One region of the Enterobacter sp. SCRI0065 genome, then DNA from elsewhere that is predicted to be linked to it. Evidence: predicted binding sites of a transcription regulator. Region 1 holds the regulator's gene; each other region holds the start of a gene.
What was found. The regulator PhoB, encoded in region 1, activates phosphate uptake and scavenging genes when phosphate is short. The targets are predictions, from matches to a motif close to CTGTCATAAAACTGNCNNAT.
Positions count from the first base shown of each region.

Region 2: the regulator PhoB is predicted to act here: its motif matches at 2,470-2,489, upstream of pstS (phosphate ABC transporter substrate-binding protein PstS).
Region 3: the regulator PhoB is predicted to act here: its motif matches at 2,673-2,692, upstream of uvrB (excinuclease ABC subunit UvrB).
Region 4: the regulator PhoB is predicted to act here: its motif matches at 2,828-2,847, upstream of kdgR (DNA-binding transcriptional regulator KdgR).

Region 1 covers NZ_JCBAJB010000001.1:70,629-75,551, forward strand. The annotation lists gene sbcC (exonuclease subunit SbcC) at 1-894, opposite strand, end outside; gene sbcD (exonuclease subunit SbcD) at 891-2,096, opposite strand; gene phoB (phosphate response regulator transcription factor PhoB) at 2,279-2,968, shown strand; gene phoR (phosphate regulon sensor histidine kinase PhoR) at 2,990-4,285, shown strand; gene brnQ (branched-chain amino acid transporter carrier protein BrnQ) at 4,695-4,923, shown strand, end outside.
Region 2 covers NZ_JCBAJB010000008.1:30,068-34,990, reverse strand. The annotation lists gene pstA (phosphate ABC transporter permease PstA) at 1-301, opposite strand, end outside; gene pstC (phosphate ABC transporter permease PstC) at 301-1,260, opposite strand; gene pstS (phosphate ABC transporter substrate-binding protein PstS) at 1,342-2,382, opposite strand; gene glmS (glutamine--fructose-6-phosphate transaminase (isomerizing)) at 2,705-4,534, opposite strand; gene glmU (bifunctional UDP-N-acetylglucosamine diphosphorylase/glucosamine-1-phosphate N-acetyltransferase GlmU) at 4,713-4,923, opposite strand, start outside.
Region 3 covers NZ_JCBAJB010000001.1:544,992-549,914, forward strand. The annotation lists gene bioF (8-amino-7-oxononanoate synthase) at 1-54, shown strand, start outside; gene bioC (malonyl-ACP O-methyltransferase BioC) at 38-793, shown strand; gene bioD (dethiobiotin synthase) at 786-1,487, shown strand; gene AC6EMZ_RS02675 (ABC transporter ATP-binding protein) at 1,450-2,172, opposite strand; gene uvrB (excinuclease ABC subunit UvrB) at 2,859-4,880, shown strand; gene yvcK (uridine diphosphate-N-acetylglucosamine-binding protein YvcK) at 4,923-4,923, opposite strand, start outside.
Region 4 covers NZ_JCBAJB010000002.1:772,001-776,923, reverse strand. The annotation lists gene AC6EMZ_RS09545 (MBL fold metallo-hydrolase) at 1-934, opposite strand, end outside; gene AC6EMZ_RS09540 (YebO family protein) at 958-1,248, opposite strand; gene mgrB (PhoP/PhoQ regulatory lipoprotein MgrB) at 1,323-1,466, opposite strand; gene AC6EMZ_RS09530 (YobH family protein) at 1,628-1,867, shown strand; gene kdgR (DNA-binding transcriptional regulator KdgR) at 1,932-2,723, opposite strand; gene AC6EMZ_RS09520 (MFS transporter) at 2,902-4,275, shown strand; gene htpX (protease HtpX) at 4,331-4,923, opposite strand, start outside.

The DNA of each region.
Region 1 (4,923 bases):
TCTGTCCCAGAGTGGGCGCAGGGCGAGCGCAGGTTGCGCCAGCGTTAACTTATCGAGCTCAGGTTGAGCATCCGTCTGGGCCTGTAACGCCTGCTGATGCGCCTCCTGGGTCCGCCGTTGTTCCTGCGAAAGTTCCGCGCTGCGCACCAGCCATTGATGCCGGGCCTGATGGCTTAACTGATCGGCCAGCAGCGATTTTTCTTCGTCAGTGAGCGCCTGCAAACGTTGCTGCAACTGTTGCTGTTGCTCATCATTCAACAATACAACACCCGCTGCCTGCGCTTCGCGAATGTCCAGTTCTGTACGGGCTGCCTTGTGTTGTTCAAATACCCTTGCTGAAATTTGACCGTAGATCTCGGTTCCCGTTAACTCCTCCAGTAGCTCGGCCCGCTCTTTCGGTTTGGCATTAAGAAACGCGGCAAACTGGCCCTGTGAGAGCAACATCGAACGGGTGAAGCGGCCATAGTCTAGCCCGGTAAGCGAGGCGGTCAGCTCCAGTTTATCTTTCACCTTATCGGCGAGGATTTTGCCATCTTCACACTGGGCCAGTTCGACACGCGGTGCCTGTAAGTTCCCGTCTGGCTGATTGCGCGCGCGGTTCTGGCTCCAGAAAGCGCGATAGGCGACGCCTTTCACCTCAAACTCGACTTCAGCGAGACATTCAGCGGTATCGCGGGTCATCAAATCATTTTGTGATTGAGATACCGTATTGAGGCGCGGCGTCTCGTGATACAGCGCCAGGCAGATGGCGTCGAGCAGCGTCGTTTTACCCGCGCCGGTTGCGCCAGTGATGGCAAACAGACCGTTGCTGGCGAAGGGCTCGGCGGTAAAGTCGATTTTCCATTCACCCTTCAGAGAATTGAGGTTTTTCAAACGCAGGCTTAAAATTTTCATGCGTTTTCTTCCTCATCATTCAGCGTGTGTAGCGTATGGGTAAAAAGCTCGTTCACTCTTTCGCGTTTCGCGTCGTCGATCTCTTCTTGTGCCAGTCGACGTTCAAAGACCTCTTCAACTTTCAGTTCGCTTAGCGTTTCGCGCTGCGTACTTAAGAGAATTTTCTCGCGTTGCTCGCGGCTACGGCGCACCAGTAAAACCTCAACGGGTAAATCTTCGGTTAACGCCTGAATCTTGCGCTGCATATCGTGGAGATAATCGTCGGTGGTGATTTCAATATCCAGCCAGACGGGAGGATCCTGCTCGACGCCACGCCACTGTTCGAGCTGCGCGGTAATGCTCGCCAGGTCGCCTTTTAGCACCGCCAGCGGTTGCGTAACGGGGACTTGCAGGGTCTCGACGGTGCTCAGTTTTCCCTCGGAAAAACTCACCAGATGGACGCTTTTAGGCTTACCTGTTTCATCGAAACTCAGTGATATCGGTGAGCCGCAGTAGCGAATATGCTCGCACCCGCCAATAACCTGCGCGCGATGGATATGGCCCAGCGCGATGTAATCGGCTGGAGGGAAGTTTTGCGCCGGGAACGCATCCAGAGTACCGATATAGATCTCACGGACCGCGTCACTTTTACTGGCGCCCACGGTGGTCAAATGTCCGGTGGCGATGACCGGAAGAGGAGTGTCGCCGCGAACCGCGCAGGCATCGGTATACTGCTGCTGATAATATTCAGTAATGGATTGCAGCAGATGTTGCTGTTTTTCGCCGCCTGAAAGTCCTGCCTGGCTTTGCACGATGTCGCGAGGACGCAAAAAAGGAACCGGGCAGAGCACCGCACCCGGCGTGCCGTCGCGTTTTTTCATGATTTGCGGAGCTTGACCGGCGTTGGCGACCACGGTGGTATTCAGAAACGCGAGGATATCGCGAGACTCATTAAGCGTTGCCACCGAGTCATGGTTGCCTGCAACGATCACCAGATGGCAGCCGGTATGCTGCAAATTGACCACGAAGCGGTTGTATAACTCACGCGCATAGCTGGGTGGCGATCCGGTATCAAAAATATCGCCCGCGACAATAATCGCGTCTACCTCGTGTGACTGGGCGGTTTCCAGCAGCCAGTTCAGGAAGGCTTCATGTTCAGCGGCGCGGCTTTTGCTGTAAAAATTTTGACCCAGATGCCAGTCCGAGGTGTGAAGTATGCGCATAACAGATCCGTGGCAAAAAAAGGTGAAGAGGATTATAAACTTTCAGAGGCAGGAAAATAACCGCTGTAACAAAACAACAGTTTGCCATTTGTGGTAGTGATGTTTTTCATAAATCTGTCATAAATCTGACGCATAATGACGCCGCATTACAAACTATTAACTTAAATAAGACAGGGCAAAGTATGGCGAGACGTATTCTGGTCGTAGAAGATGAAGCTCCAATTCGTGAAATGGTGTGCTTCGTGCTCGAACAAAACGGTTTTCAGCCGGTGGAGGCTGAAGATTATGACAGCGCGGTGAATCAGCTGAACGAACCCTGGCCTGATTTGATTCTGCTTGACTGGATGTTGCCAGGCGGCTCTGGACTGCAATTTATCAAACATATTAAGCGTGAAGCCATGACGCGTGATATTCCAGTGGTCATGCTGACGGCGCGCGGTGAAGAAGAAGACCGTGTACGCGGTCTGGAGACGGGCGCCGATGATTACATCACCAAGCCATTCTCGCCGAAAGAGCTGGTGGCGCGTATCAAAGCGGTGATGCGCCGTATTTCACCGATGGCGGTGGAAGAGGTGATAGAGATGCAGGGATTGAGTCTGGACCCGACCTCGCATCGTGTGATGACCGGTGAAAATCCGCTCGACATGGGACCAACTGAATTCAAATTATTGCACTTCTTCATGACTCATCCGGAACGCGTATACAGCCGAGAGCAGTTGCTGAATAACGTCTGGGGAACTAACGTCTATGTCGAGGATCGAACGGTCGATGTGCATATTCGCCGCTTGCGTAAAGCGCTGGAACACAGCGGCCACGATCGCATGGTGCAGACGGTTCGCGGCACGGGTTATCGTTTTTCAACCCGTTTCTGATTAATGACAGGAGTGTGACGCGTGCTGGAACGTCTGTCATGGAAAAGGCTCGTTTTTGAACTGATCTTATGCTGTCTTCCGGCCCTCATTTTGGGGGCTATCTTTGGTCATTTGCCGTGGTTTTTACTGGCGGCAGTGACGAGTCTGTTGATCTGGCATTTCTGGAATTTACTGAGACTATCCTGGTGGCTGTGGGTGGATCGCAGCATGACGCCGCCCCCCGGTAGCGGCAGCTGGGAGCCTTTACTGTACGGCCTTCACCAGATGCAAATGCGTAACAAAAAGCGCCGTCGTGAGCTGGGTAGTTTGATTAAACGCTTTCGCAGCGGCGCGGAGTCGCTGCCGGATGCCGTGATCCTGACGACCGAAGAAGGGACGATTTTTTGGTGCAACGGACTGGCGCAACAGCTGCTGGGATTACGCTGGCCCGACGATAATGGCCAAAATATCCTTAACCTCCTGCGTTATCCCGAATTCACGGTTTACCTAAAAAAACGTGACTTTTCTCGGCCACATAATTTGATATTAAACACCGGTCGACACCTGGAAATTCGCGTGATGCCTTATAGCGATCGGCAATGGCTGATGGTGGCGCGAGATGTGACCCAGATGCACCAGCTTGAAGGCGCGCGACGCAACTTCTTTGCCAACGTCAGCCATGAACTTCGGACTCCGCTCACCGTGCTTCAGGGCTATCTGGAGATGATGCAGGAGCAAACGCTGGAAGGCGCGCCGCGCGAGAAAGCGCTGCACACCATGCGCGAGCAAACCCATCGTATGGAAGGGCTGGTGAAGCAGCTTCTCACGCTTTCAAAAATCGAAGCGGCACCGACGCTGGCGCTGAATGAGACTATCGATGTGCCTATGATGTTGCGGGTTGTGGAGCGTGAAGCTCAGACATTGAGTCACAAAAAACATGACATTGTGTTTGAGGTGGATAACGCGCTGAAAGTACTCGGAAGCGAAGATCAGTTGCGCAGTGCTATCTCTAACCTGGTCTACAACGCGGTCAATCACACCCCGGAAGGAACCAAAATTGTGGTTCGTTGGCGGCATCTTCCGACGGGCGCAGAGTTCAGCGTAGAAGATAATGGGCCGGGTATCGCAGCGGAGCACATTCCGCGCCTGACCGAACGTTTCTATCGCGTTGACAAAGCGCGGTCCCGACAAACTGGCGGAAGCGGATTGGGCCTGGCGATTGTGAAGCACGCCGTCAATCATCACGAAAGTCGGCTGGATATTCAGAGCACGCCGGGCAAAGGTACGCGATTCAGCTTTATCATCCCGGAACGATTAATTGCCAAAAAAAGCGCCTGATATTGCGGGTGTCAGATTTCCTTTCCACAGGCCAGCCTTTGCTGGCCTGTTTACTTTGCAGTCAAGAAAAACGCGCGTGAATTTTATACGGCTGATGCTTTTTTGTTCGCATGATTACCCATGGGTTTTTCTTATACTTAGCGTATTGTTCCAGACCTCATTCCCATGCTGGCATATTGTTCTGGTTTTACGATCCCACCTTGCCTTTAAACGTTATAAGCGTTTAAATTGCGCCCCATGTACTGTCATACCGACTGTATTTGCGCGGTAAATCGAAAAACTATTCTTCGCCACGCCAGCATGGGAGCATATCCCGCTGAAATAGAGTTAATTTTCCGCCGTATTGTCCCTTTTGGGATGGCGAAAATTTCAACGTTTACAACACCACATCCACAGGCAGTAAGGTTCTATGACCCATCATTTAAAATCGCGTGACATCATCGCGCTGGGCTTTATGACTTTTGCGCTGTTCGTCGGCGCAGGAAATATCATTTTTCCTCCCATGGTTGGCTTGCAGGCGGGTGAACACGTCTGGACAGCGGCTTTTGGGTTCCTGATTACCGCTGTGGGTCTACCGGTACTCACCGTTGTCGCGCTGGCGAAAGTCGGTGGTGGGGTGGATAGCCTCAGTACGCCAA
Region 2 (4,923 bases), on a different contig from region 1:
CGAGCGGGGTTCCTACTACCGTCGCCCACAGGATCAGCAGGCCGCTGCCCGCCAGGGCGTTCGCCAGGCCACCACCCGCCGTGTTTGGCGGCGGTGTCATTTCGGTAAACAGCGCAATCGACATACCATCGATACCGCGTGTGACCGTTGAGAACAGGATCCAGACCAGCCAGAACAGACCGAACGCCATGGTCGCCATGGAGAGCGTCAGCGCTAAGCGGTTTTTAAAGCGGCGGCGCGCCTGCATTTTGCGGCGGGATTCAGCCAGATCGGTGGTGTTTTGCATTTCGAGAGTTGCCATTAGCGTGCCCCCTCATTTTTTGCCAGACGCATTACCATCACCTTCGAAATCGCCAGTACGATAAAGGTGATGACGAACAGAATCAGACCCAGCTCCATCAACGCGGCTACGTGCAAGCCCGATTCCGCTTCGGCGAATTCGTTTGCCAGCGCGGAGGTAATGCTGTTACCCGGCATGAACAGCGAGATGCTGTCGAGCTGGTAGGTGTTACCGATGATAAAGGTCACCGCCATGGTTTCACCCAGCGCGCGCCCCAGACCCAGCATCACGCCACCGATCACACCATTTTTGGTGAACGGCAGGACGATGCGCCAAATCACTTCCCAGGTGGTGCAGCCGATGCCGTAAGCCGACTCTTTCATCATCACCGGGGTTTGTTCGAAAACATCGCGCATGACCGCCGCAATGTACGGAATAATCATGATGGCAAGGATCACGCCCGCAGCCAGAATACCGATACCGAACGCCGGACCCGCGAACAGCGCGCCAACAAACGGGATAGTCGACAGGACGTTGCCCACCGGCTCCTGGAAGTATTTCGCAAACAGCGGGGCGAAGATAAACAGACCCCACATGCCGTAAACGATACTGGGAATGGCTGCCAGCAGTTCAATCGCAATACCCAGTGGACGTCTCAACCAGTTTGGTGCCAGTTCGGTCAGAAACAGAGCGATACCAAAACTCACCGGAACCGCAATCAGCAGGGCGATAAAAGACGTGACCAGCGTGCCGTAGATCGGCACCAGCGCACCGTAGATATCGTTCGGCGCATCCCACTCTTTCGTCCAGAGGAAGGCAAAACCGAATTTCTGAATGCTTGGCCAGGAGGAGATAACCAGGGACACGATAATGCCGCCCAGCAGCAATAGCACAATCAGCGCAGCCAGTCTTACCAGCGCGCTGAATATCTTGTCACCATTTTTGCCCGGAGGGCTAAATGCAGGCTTGGTTGCAGCCATAAATTACTCTTCTGTTAAACGTGTTTACGAAATCAGCGGATAAGCGCGAGCGCCATCCGCCATTTTCGTCAGAATGCTAAATTAATACAATGATTTACCGCTGCTGTCTTTCACGTTGGTTTTCCATGCAGCACGAATCTGCTCAACCACGCTTTCCGGCAGGCTGGCGTAATCCAGGTCGTTAGCCTGTTTACCACCGTTTTTGTATGCCCAGTCGAAGAACTTCAGCACTTCAGCACCCTGCTCAGGTTTCTTCTGATCTTTGTGCACCAGAATGAAGGTGGTGGAGGTGATTGGCCACGCCTCGTCACCTTTCTGGTTAGTCAGATCCTGTGCGAAGGATTTGCTCCAGTCAGCGCCTTTAGCCGCGTTCGCGAAGTTCTCTTCGGTCGGGCTAACCGGCTTGCCGTCAGCAGAAATCAGCTTGGTGTAGGCCAGGTTGTTCTGCTTAGCGTAAGCGTATTCTACGTAGCCGATGGAGCCTGGTAGACGCTGTACGAATGCGGCGATACCGTCGTTACCTTTACCGCCCAGACCGGTCGGCCAGTTAACGGTTGAGCCAGAACCGACTTTGGATTTCCACTCTTCGTTGACTTTTGCCAGGTAGCTGGTGAAGACGAAGGAGGTACCAGAACCGTCAGCACGACGAACCACTGCGATGTTCTGCGATGGCAGTTTAACGCCAGGGTTCAGTTTGGTGATGGCTTCATCATCCCACTTCTTAATTTTGCCGAGGTAGATATCACCGAGGGTTTTGCCATCCAGCACCAGCTCGCCAGATTTCAGACCCGGGATATTCACGGCCAGCACAACACCGCCGATCACGGTTGGGAACTGGAACAGGCCTTCCTGAGCCAGTTTGTCATCTGACAGAGGAGCATCAGAAGCACCGAAATCAACGGTATTAGCTGTAATTTGTTTAACGCCACCGGAGGAGCCAATGCCCTGATAGTTAACCTTGTTACCGGTTTCTTTATTATAGGTATCTGCCCATTTGGCATATACCGGTGCAGGGAAGGTTGCACCAGCGCCCGTCAGACTTGCTGCTGCGAACACAGAGAACGCGCTCATTGATAAGGTCGCGGCGACAACAGTTGCGACAGTGGTACGCATAACTTTCATAATGTCTCCTGCAAGGATTTCGTAAATCATTGTTTAGTGGCTACGATGAGCAAAATAGGACAAACAGGTGACAGATAAATGTACGAATTATGACAGTTTTATGACAAGAGAAATTGCACTTAAAAAACAAACAAATAAATGATATTAATCATAATGATAGCCATCTATATGGCAGTGGGTTTATAGAAATATTTTATTTATGTGACACTACAAAAAGTAGCTGAAGATGACAGATTGTCATAAATAAATGCGCAAATGCGTTGATTGCAGTACGACAGAAAAGTAAAAAAAGCTCCACCCAATGGTGGAGCCTTAGGAAGGATTATTCTACGGTAACAGACTTCGCCAGGTTACGCGGCTGGTCAACGTCGGTGCCTTTAATCAGCGCAACGTGATAGGCCAGCAACTGGAGTGGAACGGTATAGAAGATTGGCGCAATCACCTCTTCAACGTGCGGCATCTCGATGATGTGCATGTTGTCGTTGCTGATAAAACCGGCGTCACGATCGGCAAAGACGTACAGCTGGCCGCCACGGGCGCGCACTTCTTCAATGTTGGATTTCAGTTTTTCCAGCAGTTCGTTATTCGGTGCCACCACAATAACCGGCATATCCGCATCTATCAGCGCCAGCGGGCCGTGTTTCAGCTCACCTGCCGCGTAGGCTTCTGCGTGGATATAAGAGATCTCTTTCAGCTTCAGCGCGCCTTCAAGCGCAATCGGGAACTGATCGCCACGGCCCAGGAACAGCGCGTGATGTTTGTCTGAGAAATCTTCAGCCAGCGCTTCGATGCGTTTGTCCTGAGACAGCATCTGCTCAATGCGGCTCGGCAGGGCTTGCAGACCGTGAACGATATCGTGCTCAATAGAAGCATCCTGGCCTTTCAGACGCGCCAGTTTAGCCACCAGCATTAGCAGAACCGTCAGCTGCGTGGTGAATGCTTTCGTCGATGCCACGCCAATTTCCGTTCCCGCTTTAGTCATCAGCGCCAGATCGGACTCACGTACCAGAGAAGAACCCGGCACGTTACAGATGGCCAGAGAACCGAGGTACCCCAGCTCTTTAGAGAGTCGCAGTGCCGCCAGGGTATCCGCCGTTTCACCGGACTGGGAAAGGGTGATCATCAGGCTGTTGCGACGTACTGCTGATTTGCGATAGCGGAATTCCGAGGCAATTTCGACATCGCACGGTACGCCAGCCAGCGCTTCAAACCAGTAACGCGATACCATACCGGAGTTGTAAGAGGTGCCACAGGCCACAATCTGAATATGCTCAACCTTAGCGAGCATTTCATTCGCGTTTGCGCCCAGCTCGCTCAGATCCACTTCACCGTGAGTAATTCGGCCAATCAGCGTGTTTTTGATAGCGTTCGGCTGCTCGTAAATCTCTTTCTGCATGTAGTGACGGTAAGCGCCTTTGTCGCCAGCGTCGTATTGCAGGTTAGATTCGATCTCCTGACGCTTAACCGGCGCACCAGACTTATCAAAGACCGTCACGCTACGACGAGTGACTTCGGCGATATCACCCTCTTCCAGGAAGATAAAGCGACGGGTCACAGGCAGCAGAGCCAGCTGATCGGAGGCGATAAAGTTTTCACCCATGCCCATACCGATAACCATCGGGCTGCCGGAGCGTGCTGCCAGAAGGGTGCTTGGATCGCGAGAATCCATAATCACCGTACCGTATGCGCCACGCAGCTGAGGGATTGCGCGCAGCACTGCTTCACGCAGCGTGCCGCCCTGCTCTAGCTCCCAGTGCACGAGGTGAGCAATCACTTCGGTATCGGTTTCAGAAACGAAGGTATAACCGCGCGCTTTCAGCTCTTCGCGCAGCGGTTCGTGGTTTTCGATAATGCCGTTATGCACTACCACGATGTGTTCAGACACATGCGGGTGAGCGTTCCCTTCAGAGGGTTCGCCGTGCGTTGCCCAGCGGGTATGGGCAATACCGGTTCCGCCATGCAGCGGTGTATCTTCCGCAGCTTGCGCCAGCATTTGCACTTTACCCAGGCGGCGCAGACGGGTCATGTGACCTTCTGCATCAACAACTGCCAGACCAGCAGAGTCGTAACCACGGTATTCCAGACGACGTAACCCTTCGATAAGGATTTCAGCAATATCACGCTGCGCAACTGCGCCAACAATTCCACACATAGTTAGATTTCCTGTTAATGGCGTTATGCCATGCGTTGTCGCTGACCTGTATTTACCCTTTACGGGTGCCCCGAGCCTTGTAGAGAGTGGGGTTATATTTTTAGTACTGCTTTTGGGAGGAGGATTATATTATCCCCTCACCCCGGCCCTCCCCCCAAAGGGGCGAGGAGTAAATCTGTTACTTTATTTTTACCGGACGCTGCCAGCCTGGCTTCTGAACCTGCGGCACGCGGCTGATCACCAGCTCGTTATCTGCCACATCGCGCGTCACGGTTGTGCCTGCGGCGATGGTGGCACCGTTGCCGATAGTCACCGGAGCCACTAGCTGGCTGTCGGAGCCGACAAACACATCATCGCCAATGATAGTTTTGAATTTGTTCGCGCCATCG
Region 3 (4,923 bases), 470 kb from region 1:
CAGTCGCAGGATATTGATAGTTTACTGGAGGTGCTTTATGCAGCCGGTCAATAAACAGGCCATTGCCTGCGCCTTTGGTCGCGCGGCACAACGTTATTCCCAGCACGATGAATTGCAGCGTCAGAGCGCACAGGCGCTACGCCTGTTTCTGGGGGATGCAAAATATAACGCTGTGTTGGACGCAGGATGCGGTCCGGGTGCTAATAGCCTCCTCTGGCGCGAAGCGGGAAGTCACGTTACCGCGCTGGATCTCTCTCCACAGATGATTGAACAGGCGCGTTATCAGCAGGCCGCCGATGATTATTTGGTCGCTGACATTGAAGCCCTTTCTCTGCCCGACGCGCAGTTTGATCTGGTCTGGAGCCATCTGGCGGTGCAATGGTGCGCCAGCCTGCCGCAGGCGCTGCGTGAGCTGTATCGGGTCACGCGTCCGGGCGGAACCGTGGCGTTTAGTACGCTGCTGGCAAACTCGCTGCCGGAACTGAATCAGGCGTGGCAGGCGGTGGACGATAGGCCACACGCTAACCGTTTTTTATCGCAGGACACCGTTCTCGCCGGGATGAATGGCTGGCGTTACCGCTTCACCACGCAGACCATCACGCTGGCCTTCCCGGATGCGCTTAGCGCGATGCGCTCCCTGAAGGGCATTGGGGCAACGCATCTCCACACCGGTCGTGCTCGCAAGCCGTTGACGCGCGGTGAGCTTCAGCGCCTCGAACTGGCATGGCCGCAGCAGCGAGGCGAGTTCCCGCTCTCTTATCAACTCTTCCATGGGATTATTGAACGTGACTGAACGTTATTTTGTGACCGGAACTGACACCGAGGTGGGTAAAACCGTCGCCAGTTCAGCGCTGTTGCAGGCGGCGCGATTGCAGGGGTTTATCACCGCCGGGTACAAACCGGTGGCCTCCGGCAGCGAGATGATGCCTGAGGGCTTGCGTAATTCCGACGCACTGGCATTGCAGCGTTATAGCAGCCTACCGCTGGCTTACCAGGCCGTGAATCCGTACACCTTCGCCGAAGCCACCTCGCCGCACATTGTCAGCGCTGATGAGAAGCGACCGATCGATTTTGCGGTGCTTTCCGCCGGATTACGCCTGCTGGAAGAGGAAGCCGACTGGGTACTGGTCGAGGGCGCGGGTGGCTGGTTCACGCCGCTTTCGGATGAACACACGTTTGCCGACTGGGTGACCAAAGAACAACTGCCGGTTATCCTGGTTGTTGGCGTCAAACTTGGCTGTATTAACCACGCGATGCTCACCGCGCAGGCGGTTAAACAGGCCGGATTACGGCTGGCGGGCTGGATAGCCAACGACGTTGTTGCGCCAGGGAAGCGTCATCAGGAGTATCTTGCCACGCTGAAAAACGTCCTCCCTGCGCCATTTTTGGGCGAGATCCCCTGGCTTGCTGAAGGTGCCGAAAATGCAGAGACCGGGCGATATCTGGATCTCAGCGTCTTGCATCCAGCGACATCCAGTGGGCAATAAGCTCATCATCCAGCTCGTTAACGTGGCCCTGCGCCACGTTACGCCCGCGATAAAGCATACAGAATCGGTCGGCTACCCGGCGGATAAAGGACAACTGCTGCTCTGCCAGTAGCACCGTCATCCCAAGCTCCCGACTGAGTCGCGCCAATAGCTGGCTCAGTTTGTGGGCAAAAGTGTGTCCCGCGCCGTGCATCGGCTCATCAATAATCAGCAGGCGAGGGTGGGTAATAAGCGCGTTCGCCAACGCCAGCTGGTATTGCTCATCTGCTGACATTCCCGTTGCGCGCGTCTGGCGCAGCGGCCAGAGCTGGGGAAAGAGATCGTAGATTTCGCTGCTGGCTGCGGCGTCCGGTTTTCCTTTCGCCCTCATCGCGACATGCAGATTTTCTTCTACCGTCAGCTGGGAGAAAATCCGCCGATCCTGCGAGACGTAACCAATCCCTGGCATACTCTGCTGTTCTGCGCCCGCGCCGAGCAGGTTGCAAGGAGGGCCACCTTTTTCATGCCAGATGATTGTGCCACTCTCAACGGGAAGATTGCCGGTGATGCAGTTAATCAGGGTCGTTTTACCCATGCCAGGCAGCCCCACCACACCTGTGCAGATGCCCGGAGGCAAATCCAAATCAACATTCCATAATGTATGTTGGCTCCCGTAGAACTGATTGACCGCGCGTAGACTCAACATATTTTCTCCTGAAAAGGCGTTGTGGGTGAAGCTTCACTCTCCATGCTGCAAAACTCCTGCCATCTCATGAAAGTTGTTTAAAAAAGACGCTTTTTTCAGATTTGAACCTCCCTTTTCAGACGGAATAACGCCGTATTGCACACCCTCAGTGCTCAGCGTGACGGGTCATGGTGCAGGCAAGGATCGTAAAAACGTGAGCAAGATCTCGTCTGTTGCTTATGCGGGGCAGGACTGATTATCATCAAAATAAAGCGATAAATATTTTTTGTTGGGACGACTTTGGGAAAAACCGGGAATTTGCCGAGTGGCTAACCATACGGGCTGGAGGCAGTTATCCACTATTCCTGTGGATAACCTTGTGCATTAGAGTTAGAAAACCCAAGGTAAGCGAGAGAAGACGCGGCCTGCGCATGAATTGGCGCGAAACGCGGCTTTAAGAAATATCTTCTATTAATTAACTAGTTAGACAAAAGCAATTAGCGTAATGAAAGTGTCATCCGTTGCCATAAAACTATCATTACGTGGCTTGACAAATGTTAAAACCGAAAAAGTTTTGGGGATAACACCCGGCGCGTGATTTTTTTATTATGACACTGGTTTTACATCCAGTGTTTTTTACTGGCAAATTTATCAGTCCCGAGTAAAATTACTCTCCTGCCGCTTATTCCGTCATCAGGTTGTTGCTCATGAGTAAACCGTTCAAATTGAATTCTGCCTTCCGTCCTTCTGGCGATCAGCCAGAGGCGATCCGTCGTCTCAAAGTGGGCCTTGAAGATGGCCTCGCGCACCAGACGCTGTTGGGCGTAACAGGTTCAGGCAAAACGTTTACCGTTGCCAACGTGATTGCAGATTTACAGCGCCCCACGATGGTGCTGGCACCCAACAAAACCCTGGCGGCGCAGCTCTATGGCGAGATGAAAGAGTTCTTCCCGGATAACGCTGTGGAGTATTTCGTCTCCTACTACGATTACTATCAGCCAGAGGCCTATGTGCCGAGCTCAGACACGTTTATCGAGAAAGATGCCTCGGTCAACGAACACATCGAGCAAATGCGTCTGTCGGCAACCAAGGCGCTTCTGGAGCGTAGGGATGTCATTGTGGTGGCGTCGGTTTCTGCGATCTATGGTCTGGGCGATCCCGATCTTTATCTCAAGATGATGCTGCACCTGACGAACGGGATGATTATCGATCAGCGCGCCATATTGCGTCGCCTGACCGAACTGCAATACACCCGTAACGATCAGGCGTTTCAGCGTGGTACGTTCCGCGTGCGCGGTGAGGTGATTGATATCTTCCCTGCGGAATCCGACGATCTCGCGCTGCGCGTAGAGCTTTTTGACGAGGAGGTTGAGCGGCTCTCGCTTTTTGATCCCCTCACCGGACAGGTTGATTCGGCGATTCAACGTTTTACCGTCTATCCCAAAACGCACTACGTGACCCCGCGAGAGCGCATTGTGCAGGCGATGGAAGATATAAAAATTGAGCTTGCCGACAGGCGCAAGGTGCTGTTGGCGAACAATAAACTGCTCGAAGAGCAGCGCATCAGCCAGCGTACCCAGTTCGATTTAGAGATGATGAACGAGCTGGGCTACTGCTCGGGTATCGAAAACTACTCACGTTATCTTTCCGGGCGCGGGCCGGGCGAAGCACCGCCAACGCTGTTTGACTATCTGCCAGCCGATGGGCTGCTGGTGGTCGATGAATCACACGTCACTATTCCGCAAATCGGCGGCATGTATCGCGGCGACCGCGCGCGAAAAGAAACGCTGGTGGAGTACGGGTTCCGCCTGCCATCGGCGCTTGATAACCGTCCGATGAAGTTCGAAGAATTTGAGGCGCTGGCTCCGCAAACGATCTACGTCTCGGCAACGCCGGGTAATTACGAGCTTGAAAAATGCGGCGATGATGTGGTGGATCAGGTCGTGCGTCCCACCGGGCTGCTTGACCCGATTATCGAAGTACGTCCTGTGGGAACCCAGGTCGACGACCTGCTCTCAGAAATTCGTATTCGAGCCTCCATCAACGAACGCGTACTGGTAACAACGCTCACCAAACGTATGGCAGAAGATCTGACCGAATATCTGGAAGAGCATGGCGAGCGCGTTCGCTATCTGCACTCGGATATTGATACTGTGGAACGAATGGAAATTATCCGCGATTTACGTCTCGGCAAGTTCGACGTGCTGGTGGGGATTAACCTTCTGCGAGAAGGTCTGGATATGCCGGAAGTGTCGCTGGTGGCCATTCTGGATGCCGATAAAGAGGGCTTCCTGCGTTCTGAACGTTCACTGATTCAGACCATTGGCCGCGCCGCGCGTAACATCAACGGTAAAGCGATTCTTTACGGCGATAAAATTACGGCGTCGATGGCGAAAGCCATTAGCGAAACCGAACGTCGTCGTGAGAAACAGCATCAGTACAACATTGAAAATGGCATTATCCCGCAGGGTTTGAACAAGAAGGTAGTGGATATTCTGGCGTTGGGTCAGGGGCTTGCCAAAACCAAGGGCAAAGGTCGCGGGAAATCGCGCTCGCCGGTTGAGGCCGATCCGATTGAACTGGTGCTGACGCCGAAAGCGTTGCAGCAGAAGATCCACGAGCTTGAAGGGCAGATGATGCAGCATGCGCAAAACCTGGAGTTTGAAGAGGCTGCGCAAATTCGTGACCAGCTCCATCAGCTGCGCGAACTGTTTATTGCGGCGTCGTAAATAATATCGCCCCTTATTGGAAACAATGAAGGGGCGCTATGTT
Region 4 (4,923 bases), on a different contig from region 1:
CTACATTATTAAGCGCCTTATATAGCTCGGCAACAGGTTCATCAAGGGATTCATCCGCCAGTTCAAAAACGCCCCAGTGAATTGGAAACGCCACTGGCATCCCTATCTGTTGCCAGAGCTTAACCGCTAACTGCGGATCCATGTGATGACCAGACATGAACCATCGTGGTGCATAGGCCCCAACGGGTAACGCCGCTGCATCAATCTTACCCAACCGTTCAGGAATAGCTAACAGCTCGGGCGTATATCCCGTGTCGCCACTAAACCAGAAGCGGTGTTGACGACCTTCAAATACCCAGCCACACCACAGCGATCGATTGCGGTCCTGTAAGGTTCGCATGCTCCAGTGCTGTGCCGGAACAGCGGTCAACGTCATCCCCTGGAAAATCACGCACTGCCACCAGTCGAGTTCAACAATATTTTGTGCACCGCGACGACGAAACCACGCTGCCAGCCCCAGCGGAACAAAAACAGTGAGATCAGGGAATCGTTGCAGTAGCCGACGTACCGTTGCCGAGTCGAGATGATCGTAATGATTATGAGAAATGACTAAGGCATCAAGAAGCGGGAGTTGTTCAATGGTGATGGCGAGGGGTGTCTTACGTTCTGGCCCGGCGAAAGCCACTGGTGAAGCACGACGAGAGAAAACAGGGTCGGTCAGAAGAAAGCGTTCATTGAGTCGAAGCAGTACGCTGGCGTGACCCAACCACCACACCCCATCTTCAGGTAATTCGTTGAGTTGTGCGGGTTGCCACCATTGTTGTATGAAATCGCTGTAGCCTAACGCGGGCGGCTTAGGCAAACCTGCCGCCTTTCGCTCATTGCGCCATCGTTCCAGGTCACCTGGTTGATGGTCCGTTAAACCAGGGTTGCGAAAGCCGTTAGGTGTATGGTGCGTAAGGGAGGGATCGTACCAGGGATTTTTCCAGACCACAGCCACCTCCCCTGTTGTGCTATTTAGCGTTCCGCGACCAGACGAATGAAATCATCTTCATCCTCTTTAGCCTCTTCTACAGGGGCATTCGGCGCTGGTTTTTCTTCAGGTTCATTCGCTTCACAGAGACGACGCAATAACGCATTCTGGCGCTTCTGCTGATCGAGCAATGCTTCAAGCAGTTCTATCTGCTCGTCAGTGCGCGAGCTTGCGCGATTAATGAAGAACCACAACACTAATCCGACGATCATCACAACTAACGATATCGCCAGCGAAGCTACGTTAAGCAGCCCCGAACTCGTTAACTCACCCATTTCACCACCTCAAATAAAACGCCTATTTTAGCACTGACGCAGAGGAAGGAAATCATCTTCACAAAAAATGCGTGTTACCACGGGATAAATTGATTGATTGCACAAACGCCGCTAAAAAACTGTACGTCCTGATCGCACATTACATTGATCATCTGCGTCCACAGGATGACGCATGCAATCAAAGCAACGATCAGAATTACCCAGCGTATTTTTTTCACTCCGAACTCCGTCTTATGACCTGATATTGCCAGGTTATCACGGTTATCTTAAACAGAGACTAACTGTACCTGCATCAACTTGTTTTCGGAATCATGCACTTGTTTCATAGAGTAAACCGGTTACGCTTGATCCATCATGAGTAAAAAAATAAGAGGCAATGATGCACGTAATGATTCGAACGATTATTGCACTAGCGATTGTGTGGACTGGATTGTTATTGACTGGCTACGGTGTGCTTGTGGGAAGCACTGAAAACGCAGCAGGACTGGGTATCCAGTGCAAATATCTCACGGCACGAGGAACCAGCACGGCGCAGTATCTGCACTCCAGTAGCGGGTTCATCGGGTTATCTAGCTGCCCGGTATTACGAAAAAGTGAAATGGTTGTCGATAACGGTTAATCAAGGTCAGATCTCACATCAACAAAAACGCCGCAGAAAATGCGGCGTTTTTCATTTATCTGATTCAGAAAGGATAGTCGTTATAGCCCATTTGTTCTGAAATCTTACGTGCAGCGGTATGCAGCATCTCAACGTACTCGTGCAGGCGTTCTTCAGAGAAACGCAGGGTGGGGAATGAGATACTCAGTCCGGCAATGACGACGCCGAAGCGGTCGAAAACAGGCACACCGATACAACGTAATCCCTCTTCCTGCTCTTCGTTGTCTTCGCCATAACCTTGTTGACGAACCGTGTCGAGTACCGTTAACAGCTCATCGGTGCTGGTAATAGTACGTTCAGTACTGCGCTTGTATTCGACATCTTCGAGGATTTCTTTTACTTCTTCGCGGTCACGCCACGCCAGCAGTACTTTACCGATCGCGGTGCTGTAAAGCGGGTTACGACGCCCGATTCGCGAGTACATGCGCAGGTTGTACATGGAGTCGATTTTATGGATATAAACAATGCTGTCTTCATCCAAAGCGCCCAGGTGAACCGTCTCTTTCGTCAAACGCGAGAGTTCACGCATCTGAATATCTGCGCTACGAATAAGATCCACGTTTTGCAGCGCACGTGCGCCCAACTCAAACAGTTTCAGCGTCAGAGAATACTTCTCGGATTCGCCTTCCTGCGCTACGTATCCCAGTGACTTCATGGTTTGCAAAAAGCGATAAACGGTGCTTTTCGACATCATCACACGCTGCGACAACTCTGTAATACCAATTTCACGCTCTTCACCGAGCGCCTGCAAGATGCCAAACACCTTCAGCACGGAAGAAACAGAATCTGGCTGCTTGTCCAAATCTGCAATTGCCATTTATCACCTCATTGCGAGTGTTTTATAAAAATCAGAACCGGTTTTTATTATAAATTCGCGGCTCGCTCGCTGCAATCGTTCTGCGTTTGGTTCGTTACAAATCTGCGACATAAAACCGAAATATCAGTGCTAAAATAGTGACACTAAGAATAATTTCACGCTGAGCCTTTCATTACCAATGGAAAAAAATCTCTCTGATGGCGTTCCGCTACCGCAGCGGTACGGTGCTATAGCCACGATTATCATCGGTATTTCTATGGCCGTTCTCGATGGTGCAATCGCGAACGTGGCATTACCCACTATCGCTCACGACCTTAATGCCTCGCCTGCCAGTTCAATTTGGGTCGTTAACGCCTACCAGATTGCGATTGTGGTGTCTTTGCTCTCGTTCTCTTTCCTGGGCGATATGTTCGGATATCGCCGCGTTTATCAGTGCGGCCTGGTTGTCTTCACCATCACTTCGCTTTTTTGCGCGCTCTCAGACTCGCTGTATACCTTGACCTTCGCACGTATCGCGCAAGGATTCGGTGGCGCCGCGCTAATGAGCGTGAATACCGCATTGATACGCTTGATCTATCCTCAGAGCCAGCTCGGGCGGGGAATGGGGATTAACTCCTTCATCGTCGCGGTGTCATCGGCCGCAGGGCCAACGATCGCCGCTGCGATACTTTCTGTAGCCTCCTGGCAATGGCTGTTTTTAATCAACGTACCGCTGGGCATTGTTGCCCTCCTTTTTGCAATGCGCTTTCTTCCGGCAAACGGGGCAAAAAACACCATGCCCCGCTTCGATTTGCCAAGCGCCATCATGAATGCTCTGACCTTTGGTCTGCTGATCACGGCGCTAAGTGGGTTCGCCCAGGGCCAGTCGCTGACGTTAATCGGTGCTGAGATTGTCGCTATGCTGGTAATTGGATTCTTTTTTGTACGTCGTCAACTGGCGCTACCTGTGCCTTTGCTGCCTGTAGACCTCCTGCGTATCCCGTTGTTTTCACTGTCGATTGGTACTTCAATCTGTTCATTCTGCGCACAAATGCTTGCTTTAGTGTCACTGCCCTTCTTTTTACAAAGCGTTGTAGGACGTACAGAAGTGGAAACGGGGCTACTGCTGACACCGTGGCCACTGGCAACCATGGTGATGGCTCCGCTGGCGGGCTATCTTATCGAACGAGTACACGCAGGGCTGCTGGGAGCATTGGGCTTAGCGGTCATGGCAACCGGTCTTTTTGCACTTGCGATGCTGCCTGCGACGCCAACGGATATGGACATTATCTGGAGAATGGTACTGTGCGGTGCCGGTTTTGGTCTGTTCCAGTCACCAAACAACCACACTATTATGTCTGCGGCCCCTCGCCATCGCAGCGGTGGCGCTAGCGGAATGTTGGGCACAGCAAGACTGCTAGGACAAAGCTCAGGGGCGGCGCTGGTCGCGTTGATGTTTAATCTGTCAGGCACTAATGGCACCCACATTGCCCTGTTAACCGCCGGTATCCTTGCCACTCTGGCCGCCGTCATCAGTGGGCTACGCGTGACACAACCACGTTCGCAAGCATAAAAAAAGGCCGGGAGGCGATAACACCTTTCCCGGCCAGTTTTCAGTGGAGCGGTACTTACTTGATATATGCCCCGGTACGCAGCGCTTCGATACGCTTGTCGAGCGGTGGGTGGGTCATAAACATCTCACTCAACGACTTCGATTTACCGTTGATGCAAAATGCCATCATGCTGGTGGCTTCCTGCGGCTCATAGCTGGTTTTCAGACGCTGCAGTGCAGCAATCATCTTCTCACGACCCACCAGCTTTGCAGAACCGGCATCGGCATGGAATTCGCGATGACGTGAGAACCACATGGTGATAATACTCGCCAGAATCCCGAAGACCAGTTCAAGCACCATAGCAACCACAAAGTAAATCATTGGGTTACCGTTGCTACTTTCACCTTCATCACGGTTACCGCCCATAAAGCCAGCGGCAATTTGCGCCAGGATGCGTGAGATAAAGATAACGAAGGTGTTCACCACGCCCTGAATCAGCGTCATGGTTACCATATCACCGTTAGCAATATGGCTGATTTCATGCGCGATAACCGCTTCAGCTTCATCACGGCTCATGTTTTGCAGCAAACCCGTACTGACCGCTACCAGCGACGCATCTCGACGAGCACCTGTTGCAAAGGCGTTGATATCCGGCGCGTGATAAATCG